DNA from 2 places in the Vreelandella piezotolerans genome. Region 1 is predicted to be linked to the other one. Evidence: predicted binding sites of a transcription regulator. Region 1 holds the regulator's gene; the other holds the start of a gene.
What was found. Region 1 encodes FNR, which switches genes on or off when oxygen is low (the NO sensors DNR and NnrR bind a similar motif). Its sites were predicted from a motif close to TTGATNTANATCAA; they were not measured.

Region 1 (4,651 bases):
GGTTCAAGCGGCGATCAATCGCGTGCAGCCCCGGGTGCTCACCGAAACGCTCATGGACGAAGCGCATCGGCTCGGCTTTCGCTCGCTCAACCTCGATTTAATCTATGGCCTTCCCTTTCAAACCGAACGGCGTTTTGCCGAAACGCTTCGTCAGGTCATCGAGCTGGGACCAGCACGATTATCGGTCTTCAACTACGCCCACATGCCGACCCGCTTTGCACCCCAGCGACGTATCCAGTTGGCCGACCTGCCCAGCGCCGATGAAAAGCTGGCCATGCTGCACACCACTATCGAGATGCTCACCCAGGCGGGCTATGTGCATATTGGCATGGACCACTTTGCACGCCCCGACGACAGCTTGGCCCAGGCGCAGCGCAACGGCACGCTGCAGCGTAATTTTCAAGGCTACTCTAGCCACGCCGAGTGCGATTTGATTGGTTTGGGCGTATCCGCCATTTCTCGGGTCGACGATATTTACGCCCAAAACCCTACTCAACTCGCCCACTATGAAGCCGCTTTGGATGAAGGTAGGCTGGCAACGATAAAAGGACTACGCTTAAATAAGGATGACCTAATAAGAAGAGACGTCATCGAGCGGTTCATGTGCGATATGGTCATCGATCTCGACGCGATCGGTCAGCGTTGGCATATCGATGCGGCAGACTACTTTGCCACTGCCTTCGAGCGACTGGCGATCGCCGAACGGGATGGCCTCGTACAGCGTGAGGGCCTTCGGCTGAGCGCCACGCCGATCGGGCGATTGCTCATTCGGCATTTGGCCATGGCCTTCGACACTCACTTACAACGTCAGGATGGTCAGCGCTACTCGAAGATCGTGTGAGCGCCTTGAGCCGCCTGCCCCCTGTGCCTATGATGGCGAAAGAAGAAGGGAGACTCCTATGCCATATCCTGCCAGCCAACGACGTTCACTGCTGCAAGAGGCGCGCTGCCAGACGTGTAGTCTAAGCTCGCTGTGCTTACCGCTCGCCTTGGAGCTCGAGGATATGAGCCAGTTCGATGCGATCATTCGCCGCCGCTCGCCGTTGAAGAAAGGCGAACCCCTGTTCCGCCAAGGGGACGCTTTCACCAGTGTCTATGCGGTGCGCTCGGGTAGCTTGAAGCAGGTCACCAGCGAAGGCAACGGCCATGACCAGCTCACCAATTTCTTTCTACCCAGCGAACTAGTGGGTTTGGACGGCATCGACGAAGAGCACTACCCCGGCACGGTGATGGCTCTGGAAACGACGACGGTGTGCGAAATTCCGTTCGACCGCCTGGACTCGCTCTCCGAGGAGCTGCCCGAGCTGCGCGGCCAGCTCTATCGCAGCATGAGTAAAGAGCTGCGCGACGATCGGCGAATGATGCGTCTACTGTCGCGTAAGACCGCGGATCAGCGGCTGGCGAGCTTTTTGATTACGCTCTCTGATCGCTTCCGGCGGCGGGGCTACTCGCCATACAGCTTCCGCCTATCCATGTCCCGGGCCGATATGGGTAACTACCTGGGCCTAGCGGTCGAAACGGTCAGCCGCATTCTTAGCCGCTTTCAGCAGCAGGAGGTCGTGGCCGTCTCAGGGCGCGAGGTCAATATTTTGGACATGCAGCGCCTCATTACCCTGGCAGAAGAGGAGGCGCCAACGATCACACGTTGAAGGCTTGGATGCGTCCTTCCATCAAGGCCGCCTGCTTGGCTTCGAGACCGGCAAAGTCGAATAGCTCGCGATCGGCAAGCTGCGAGGGTGCCACGTTGGTGACTGCTTTGAACATGCTCTCCAAGCGCCCAGGATGCTTCTTGTCCCACTCCGCCAACATCTCTTTGACGATTTGTCGCTGCATGTTCGGCTGCGACCCACACAAATTACAGGGAATGATGGGAAACGCCATCTGCCGCGAAAACTCAGCAATATCCGCCTCTTTACAGTAGGCCAGCGGGCGGATCACGATGTTTTTACCGTCATCCGAGAGCAGTTTCGGCGGCATGGCTTTTAGCGTACCGCCGAAGAACATGTTCAGAAACAGCGTTTCTAGAATGTCTTCGCGATGGTGGCCGAGGGCAATCTTGTTCGCGCCGATCTCTTCGGCAAACCCATACAGCGAGCCGCGGCGCAAGCGCGAGCAGAGCGCGCAGGTGGTTTTACCCTCCGGGGTTTTCTCCTTTACCACCGAGTAGGTGTCACGCTCGAGAATGTGATACTCCACCCCCAGCTTATCCAAATACTGGGGCAAGACGTGCTCTGGGAAACCAGGCTGTTTTTGGTCCATGTTGACCGCCACCAGCGAAAAATCGACCGGCGCGTTGCGTTGCAAGTTGCGCAAAATCTCCAGCATCGTGTAGCTATCTTTGCCGCCGGAGAGGCACACCATGACCCGATCGCCATCCTCGATCATGTTGTAATCGATGATCGCGTTTCCCACTTCGCGCCGCAGGCGTTTTTGCAACTTGTTGAATTCACGCTTCTGCTTGGCATCCTGCAGCTCGTGCTGCGTGGCGGTAGGCTCGTCAGACGCGCTGTCTGACAAAGTAGGGTCAAAGTAGTCAGGTGATAACATGGTCGTCGCACTGCCGGTGGGTAAAGGAGCAGTGTGTATTCTAACAACACTCCGAAGCTCTACCCAATACAAACCCTAGGCGGTCAGGGCGATCTCGCGCTGCAAACGTAGATACAGAAGTGCACTCGCGGTGGCTTCGCTGGTCACGCTAGGCCAGATCAGCCGTGGCAGCCGCCAACGGGTCAGTGCCTCGCCAAGCGATTCGAGGGTATCGACCTGCGGATGCAAACGCCGTAGCTGTCGCCCGTGCAACTTGGCAACGTCGACCTGGGCGTTGGGTAAACCGAACCCCAATACGCGTTTGAATAGCCCGTTGAGCGGCTCGATCGTGCGCTCTAACTGCCAACCGACGAGCGGCCGATTCCCGATGAATTCGGCCAGCTCTGTCAGGCATTCGATATCTGGGGAGCGCGGGGTATCCGTCGCGTGTAACTGCTGATGGCGGCGCAAGGTGGCAGACACCGGCACGGGAGATTCTGACAGTGTGGCCCACCAGATACGGCTTGTGTGCACACGCCGCGGACTGAGCACGACGGCCGCCACGCTAACGACATTGGGCTGACCGTCACTCACCTGGCAGGCCATCGCGACCGACTCCTCGCCCATGTACGGCTGAAATAGCCACGCGTAGGGCGAATCGGCCCATCGGCGTCGATCGCTTTCCCGCTGCAGCAGCGTTCTTAACGAGCCGCTCAGCAGCGTCATGTGTCGATCTAACAAGCGCATTCCGCTCACGAATACTCCAAATGATAGCGGTGGGAAAGGCGCTGCTTGAAGTCCTTCACAATGTGGAGGGCTTCTCGCAGCAGGTCTCGCTCCAGCGAAGAGAGCTCTTGCACTACGACCCGGTTAGTGCGCTTGGCGTGGGCGTTATCCAGCTCCTGAAGCTGCTGACGCAGGCGCAGCTCGGTGAACAGTGCCAGCGCCTCACCCACATCGTCGGCAAAGCGTCGATCCAGACGCCCGTCGGTGGCCAGATCATCCAAACGATCCAGCGTCGAAGTGACCGTTATCCGCCGCTCGAGGGCCATGGTGCGCACGCCGTGCACGATGGGGAAAATCCCGCCTTTTTTGATATCGATACCGTGCTGCGGCTTCTTCAGTGAGCCAAATAGGGTCAGCGGCGTCGAGAAGCGCAGTGCCGCACGGGCAAAGTACGAGAGCAGCAGCTCATCGTGGGAGCAGTGCTCGAACAGCGCGTGGCGGACTTGGTCGAGCAGCGTCGGATTGCCCGCCACGCCATGAGAGTCGAGCAGAATGGCCAGTTTCATCAAACTGTCACCATCGCGGGCACTGACCCATTTGGCGATACGCTGCTGCCACTGGGAGACCGTGCCCACCCACTCAGGGTTGGACACCATGATATTCCCCGGACAGGGCGGGTAACCCAGCGTTATCAACGTTTGGGTCAAGGTCGCCATGTCGTCAGCGACCGTGGGCCACTGGCAGTCGTCAGCGAGGATCAAACCGTTATCCTGGTCGGTTTTTAGGATTTGCTCGCCGCGCCCCTCACTGCCCATCACCATCAGGCAACTTTGGCGGTGATACTGCTCGGGCACCGTAAAACCCCAGGCTTTACTCATGATGCGGCCATTGAGCGCTGCCAGTAACTCCATGGCAAAGCGCAGCTTCACGCCCTGCGCCATTAGCGCGTTGACCAACTCTGGGGTACGTTGGCTGGCAGCCGCCAAAGCTTCCAGGCCATTGGCTTGCTCGACCTGTAAACTCACCACGTAGCTACGGCTGGAGAAAAAGCTCAGCACGTCCATCAATTCCACGACGCCTCGGGCGTGCTCATCCTCCATTACCACTACGCGAGCGACCTTATGCCGAGTCATCATAATCAGTGCTTCGAACAGGTATTGATCGGGCGCGACGGTGACCAGTGATTGGTTGGCCAGCGACGCCACAGGCGAGTGCTGGGTACTCTCCCCCAATACCAACCCATTGAGCAGGTCGGTTTTAGTGACCATGCCCAGCGCCTCTTGCGTATTCACCAGCAGGCTATCGGCATGGCTATCGTTCAGTTGGCGAACGGCGTCGTGAATGGTGCTCGATGCATCGATGAGTACCGGCTCGCGCATACATTCGCGCACTTTGGCCA
Region 2 (4,651 bases), 370 kb from region 1:
CTTCCCGACCCCCAGTCGCGATATTCCCGCCGCCTATTTGCTCAGCACGATCGACCAGACCATGGCGCGACAGCACCGCTTGCCGGGCCCGGTGCACTTCAACTGCCGCTACCGCGAGCCGCTCTATCCCTCCGGCCCGCCCGTGGAGGCCAGCGACTACCTGGCGCCGCTGGCGCGCTGGCAGCACAGCGATGCCCCCTGGAGCGCTTGGCAAACCGCTCCCGCTCCCTTGCCGGTGGCATGGCCCGCCGCTTTCACCCAGCAGCGCGGGGTGATCGTGGTGGGGCGCATCGATGACCCCCAGCAGGCGGCCCCCATTGCGGCCATGGCCGAACAGTTGGGCTGGCCGCTATTGGCCGACCTGCAAAGCCAGCTGCACGGCGACCCGCACCATCTGATGCACATGGACCTGGCCCTGCAGGACCCGCAGGTCAGCGCCGAGCTGGGCCGCGCCAACGTGCTGCTGCAGTTTGGCGGCAGGCTGATTTCCAAGCGTCTGACCCAGATGATTGCCCGCCACCCCTGGCAGCAGGCGTGGCTGGTCGACCCGTTGCCCCAGCGTCTGGACCCGGACTTCACCCTTACCCAGCGGCTGGTGTGCACGCCCGCCGAGGCTATCGCCACGCTGCCCGCCGGGCCCGCCCAGCCCCCCTGGCATACCCTGGCACGCCTTCAGCAGCGCACCCGCCAGGGCATCGAACGCTATACGGCGGCGTTTTCCGAGCTGGGGGTGTGTCATCAGGTGGCGCAACTGGCCAGAGGGGCGCTGTTCGTGGGCAATAGCCTGCCCGCCCGGTTGATGAACATGCTGGGCTCGACCCGTTCGACGCCGCTGCGGGTGATGGCCAACCGCGGGGCTTCGGGCATCGATGGGCTGCTGGCTACCGCGTATGGCCTGGCTTGCACGACTAATGAACCCACCACGGTGATTCTGGGCGACACCAGCGCGCTTCACGACCTCAACAGCTTGGCGCTGCTGGCCAGGGCCCAGGCGCCGCTGGTCGTGGTGGTGCTGAATAACGATGGCGGCAGCATTTTCCACATGCTGCCGGTGCCGGACGAAGGCGATCTGCTGGAGCGCTACTATCGCCAACCCCACGGGCTCGCGTTCGAGCATGCGGCGCGCATGTTTCATCTGAACTATGCCGCACCGACCACGTTGGCGGCGTTTTGCGAGGCCTACACCCAGGCGCTGGAGGCCGGTGTGACGCTGATCGAGGTCACGGTGCCCCATCAGCAGGCCACCGATGCGTTGCAGGCTCTGGGCGCGTGGCTCAAAGAGGCAGCCCATGCATCCTGACCCTTCGTCGCCCTTTACGCTGGTGATGCTGCACGGCCTGCTGGGCGATAAGGACGATTGGCAGGTGCTTGGCGAGGCGCTGGAACACGCGCTGCCGGGCGTGCGCTGCCTGGCGCTGAACCTGCCGGGGCATGGGCAGCCCACAGTGCCTGCGGTGGGCTCTTTTGCGGACTTTCATGACTGGCTTAGCGATACGCTGGCCGAGGCGGGCGTAGTGCGTTATGGCCTGCTGGGCTACTCCCTGGGTGGCCGGCTGGCGCTCTATTATGCCAGCCAGCGGCCCGCCGGTTTGGAGGCGCTGTGGTTGGAGAGCGCGCACCCCGGGCTGGCCGCGCCAGAGCGGGAAGCGCGCCGCGCCCACGATGAGCACTGGGCCCAGCGCTTTGAACAGTCGCCGCTGACCGACGTGCTGACCGGATGGTACCAGCAGCCGGTGTTTGCCGATTTGACGCCAGCACAGCGCCAGCGTCAGATACAGCGCCGGTTGGCCAACCGTGGCCCCGCCGTGGCGCATATGCTGCGGGCCACCTCGCTGGGTCGGCAGCCCTCCCTATGGCATTGGCTGGCCGAGACCGAGCTGCGCGTGGGCTATTTCTCCGGCCTGCGGGACCATAAGTTCAACACCCTGGCCAACCGCTTGGCGCAGCACGCGCCGCGCCTGCGCCACTGGGCGCTGCCGGGCGGCCATAACCTGCACGTGGAACACCCGAAGGCCATGGCAGGGCACTTGGCACAGACGCTGCCGCGCTAAGCGCGGCAGCGCAGGGTTCGCTGACTCGGTACATGGCTCACTGAATCAACAGTAGCCAGGGCAGGCCAATGGCCAGCCAGGCCACCAGGAACAGCAGCCCGAAGATGGCCCCCAGGCGCCAGTACAGCGCGCTGGGCAAGTAGCCGCTGCCGTAATACACCGGGCTGGGACCGGTACCATAAGGGGTCAGGATGCCCATGAAGCCCAGGGTGGGCAGCAACAGCAGAATGAACAGCTGCATGTCCAGCCCCGCAATGCCCGACGCCGCCGCTAGTATGACCGGCAGCAGGGCGGTCACATGGGCGGTGACGCTGGCGAAGAGGTAGTGCAACACATAGAAGATGACCACCAGGGCGACCATGGCCAGCAGCGGGTCGAAGTGGCTGATCTGCCCACCCACTACGTTACCGAACCAGCCCACGAAGCCTACCTGGCTCAAGCCGCCCGCCAGAGCCACCAGGGTGGCAAACCACACGAAGGTGTTCCAGGCGGCGCGGTTGTCGAGAATGTCGTTCCAGCTCACCATGCCGGTCAGCAGCATGCCGCAGATGACCACCAGCCCCACCAGCGACGCCGATACCCGGTCGCCAGCGAAGATCCACAGCAGCAGCGCGGTGACCACCATGATGACCAGCACGATTTCGTGGCGGGTCAGCGGGCCCAGGTTCTGCAGTTCCCCTTTCGCCCAGTCGGAGATCTCATGCCCGGCCTTTACCTCCGGGGCGCACAGCCAGTAGCACAGCAGCGGCACCAACAGCAGCAGAAGGACCCCCACCGGCACCACCGCCACGAACCACTGTCCCCAACCGATATGGATGCCCGTGGCGCTTTCGGTGAGCGCGATGGCCAGCAGGTTCGGCGCCAGGGCGGTGAGAAACATCGAGCTGGTCACGCAGGTGGCCGCAATGGCGGTCCACATCAGGAAGCTGCCCATGCGCTTCATGCTGGGGTCGTTGGGGTGCGAGTCGTACAGCGGCGGTAGGTTACGAATGACCGGATAGATGGTGCCTGCGCTGCGCGCCGTATTGGACGGCGTAAAAGGTGCCAGAATGCCATCGGCGATCATCACCGCGTAGCCCAGGGTCAGCGTGCGCTTGCCCATGGCATGCACCAGCCACAGCGAGATACGCCTCCCCAGCCCGGTTTTTTCATACCCCAGGGCAAACATGAAGGCACCGAAAATCAACCATACGGTGGCATTGGTGAACCCCGAGACCGCCCAGGCGAAAGCCTGGTTGGCGGCGTTGAAGCCGTCGTTGGCCAGCTGCTCTGGGGAGAACAGCACCCAGCGGGAAAGCAGCGCCGAAAGGGTGACGCCGACCAGACCGATGACCGCGCCGGGCAGGGGTTCCAAAATCAGGCCGACCACGCAGCCTAAAAAGATGGCGAAGAAGTACCAGGCATGGGGCGGTAGCCCGGTCGGGGTAGGCAGCAGGGCGATCACCAGCGTGGTGGTCAGTGGCGCGAGCAGCGACCAGCGAGAGCGGAGCGAAGCGCTGAGGTTCATGGCGACCTCTCGATAAGGTTATCGGCAAGCCGTAGCGCCTTGCCTGAGTGAGCACAGCCGAGGGTGAGTTCCAGCGTGGTGTTTCACCGATGTCATCAACAGCATAGGCAAGGCAAGTCGCGCGTTATTTGATCCATATCAATCATGCTTTAGATCAAGGCCGAAGGCCTGTTGGGCTGTGATAACGTCGCTTCATCAGCAGGGCGGCAAGCCGTGCGCAGGCCGGAATCGCGTCATGAGAAGACCGTCATGAGTAGTGCAGCCGCACAAGGGGGTGCCATGCAGCAGCAGGATGTGGATATCGTCATCGTCGGCGGTGGAGGCGCTGGCCTGCGGGCCGCCATAGCGGCCGCCGAGCAGGCCAAACAGGGCGGTCACGCGCAACGCATCGCGCTGGTGTCCAAGGTGTATCCCATGCGTTCACACACGGTGGCGGCCGAGGGGGGCGCGGCGGCGGTGACCAGTGACGAGGACTCGTTTCAGGCGCACTTCGACGACACGGTTTCTGGGGGCGACTGGCTGGTGGAGCAGGGCGTAGTGGACTACTTCGTGCGCCACGCCTACCGGGAGTTGGTGCAGATGGAGCGCTGGGGGTGCCCCTGGAGCCGCCAGCCCGATGGCCGCATACAGGTGCGCCGCTTTGGTGGCATGAAAACGGCGCGCACCTGGTTTGCTGCCGACAAGACCGGCTTCCATATGCTGCACACGCTGTTTCAGACCTCGTTGAAATACCCCGAAATCGAACGCTTCGACGAGTACTTCGTACTGGACTTGGCCGTGCATGAAGGGGCCGTGGTGGGGGTCATTGCTCTGCAAGTCGCCACGGGCGAGCTGCTGCTGTTGCGTGCCAAAGCGGTGGTATTGGCCACCGGCGGGGCCGGGCGGCTGTTCCGCTTCAACACCAATGCGGGCATCGTCACCGGTGACGGCATGGCCATGGCCTACCGCCACGGCGTGGCGCTGCGCGACATGGAGTTCGTGCAGTACCACCCCACCGGCCTGCCCGGCTCGGGCATCCTGATCACCGAAGCGTGCCGGGGGGAAGGCGGTATTCTGCTCAACAAGGAGGGTTACCGCTACCTCCAGGACTACG

Region 2: frdA (fumarate reductase (quinol) flavoprotein subunit) is a predicted target of FNR. The motif match lies at 3,687-3,700, and genes of this name have one in related genera.

What each region holds. Positions count from the first base shown of each region.
Region 1 covers NZ_CP048602.1:3,072,950-3,077,600, forward strand. Annotated here, with positions in the region: gene hemN (oxygen-independent coproporphyrinogen III oxidase) at 1-841, shown strand, start outside; gene fnr (fumarate/nitrate reduction transcriptional regulator Fnr) at 900-1,649, shown strand; gene ttcA (tRNA 2-thiocytidine(32) synthetase TtcA) at 1,639-2,547, opposite strand; gene GYM47_RS14120 (3'-5' exonuclease family protein) at 2,623-3,273, opposite strand; gene GYM47_RS14125 (putative nucleotidyltransferase substrate binding domain-containing protein) at 3,279-4,651, opposite strand, start outside.
Region 2 covers NZ_CP048602.1:3,447,373-3,452,023, reverse strand. Annotated here, with positions in the region: gene menD (2-succinyl-5-enolpyruvyl-6-hydroxy-3-cyclohexene-1-carboxylic-acid synthase) at 1-1,300, shown strand, start outside; gene menH (2-succinyl-6-hydroxy-2,4-cyclohexadiene-1-carboxylate synthase) at 1,290-2,051, shown strand; gene GYM47_RS15805 (anion permease) at 2,089-3,558, opposite strand; gene frdA (fumarate reductase (quinol) flavoprotein subunit) at 3,838-4,651, shown strand, end outside.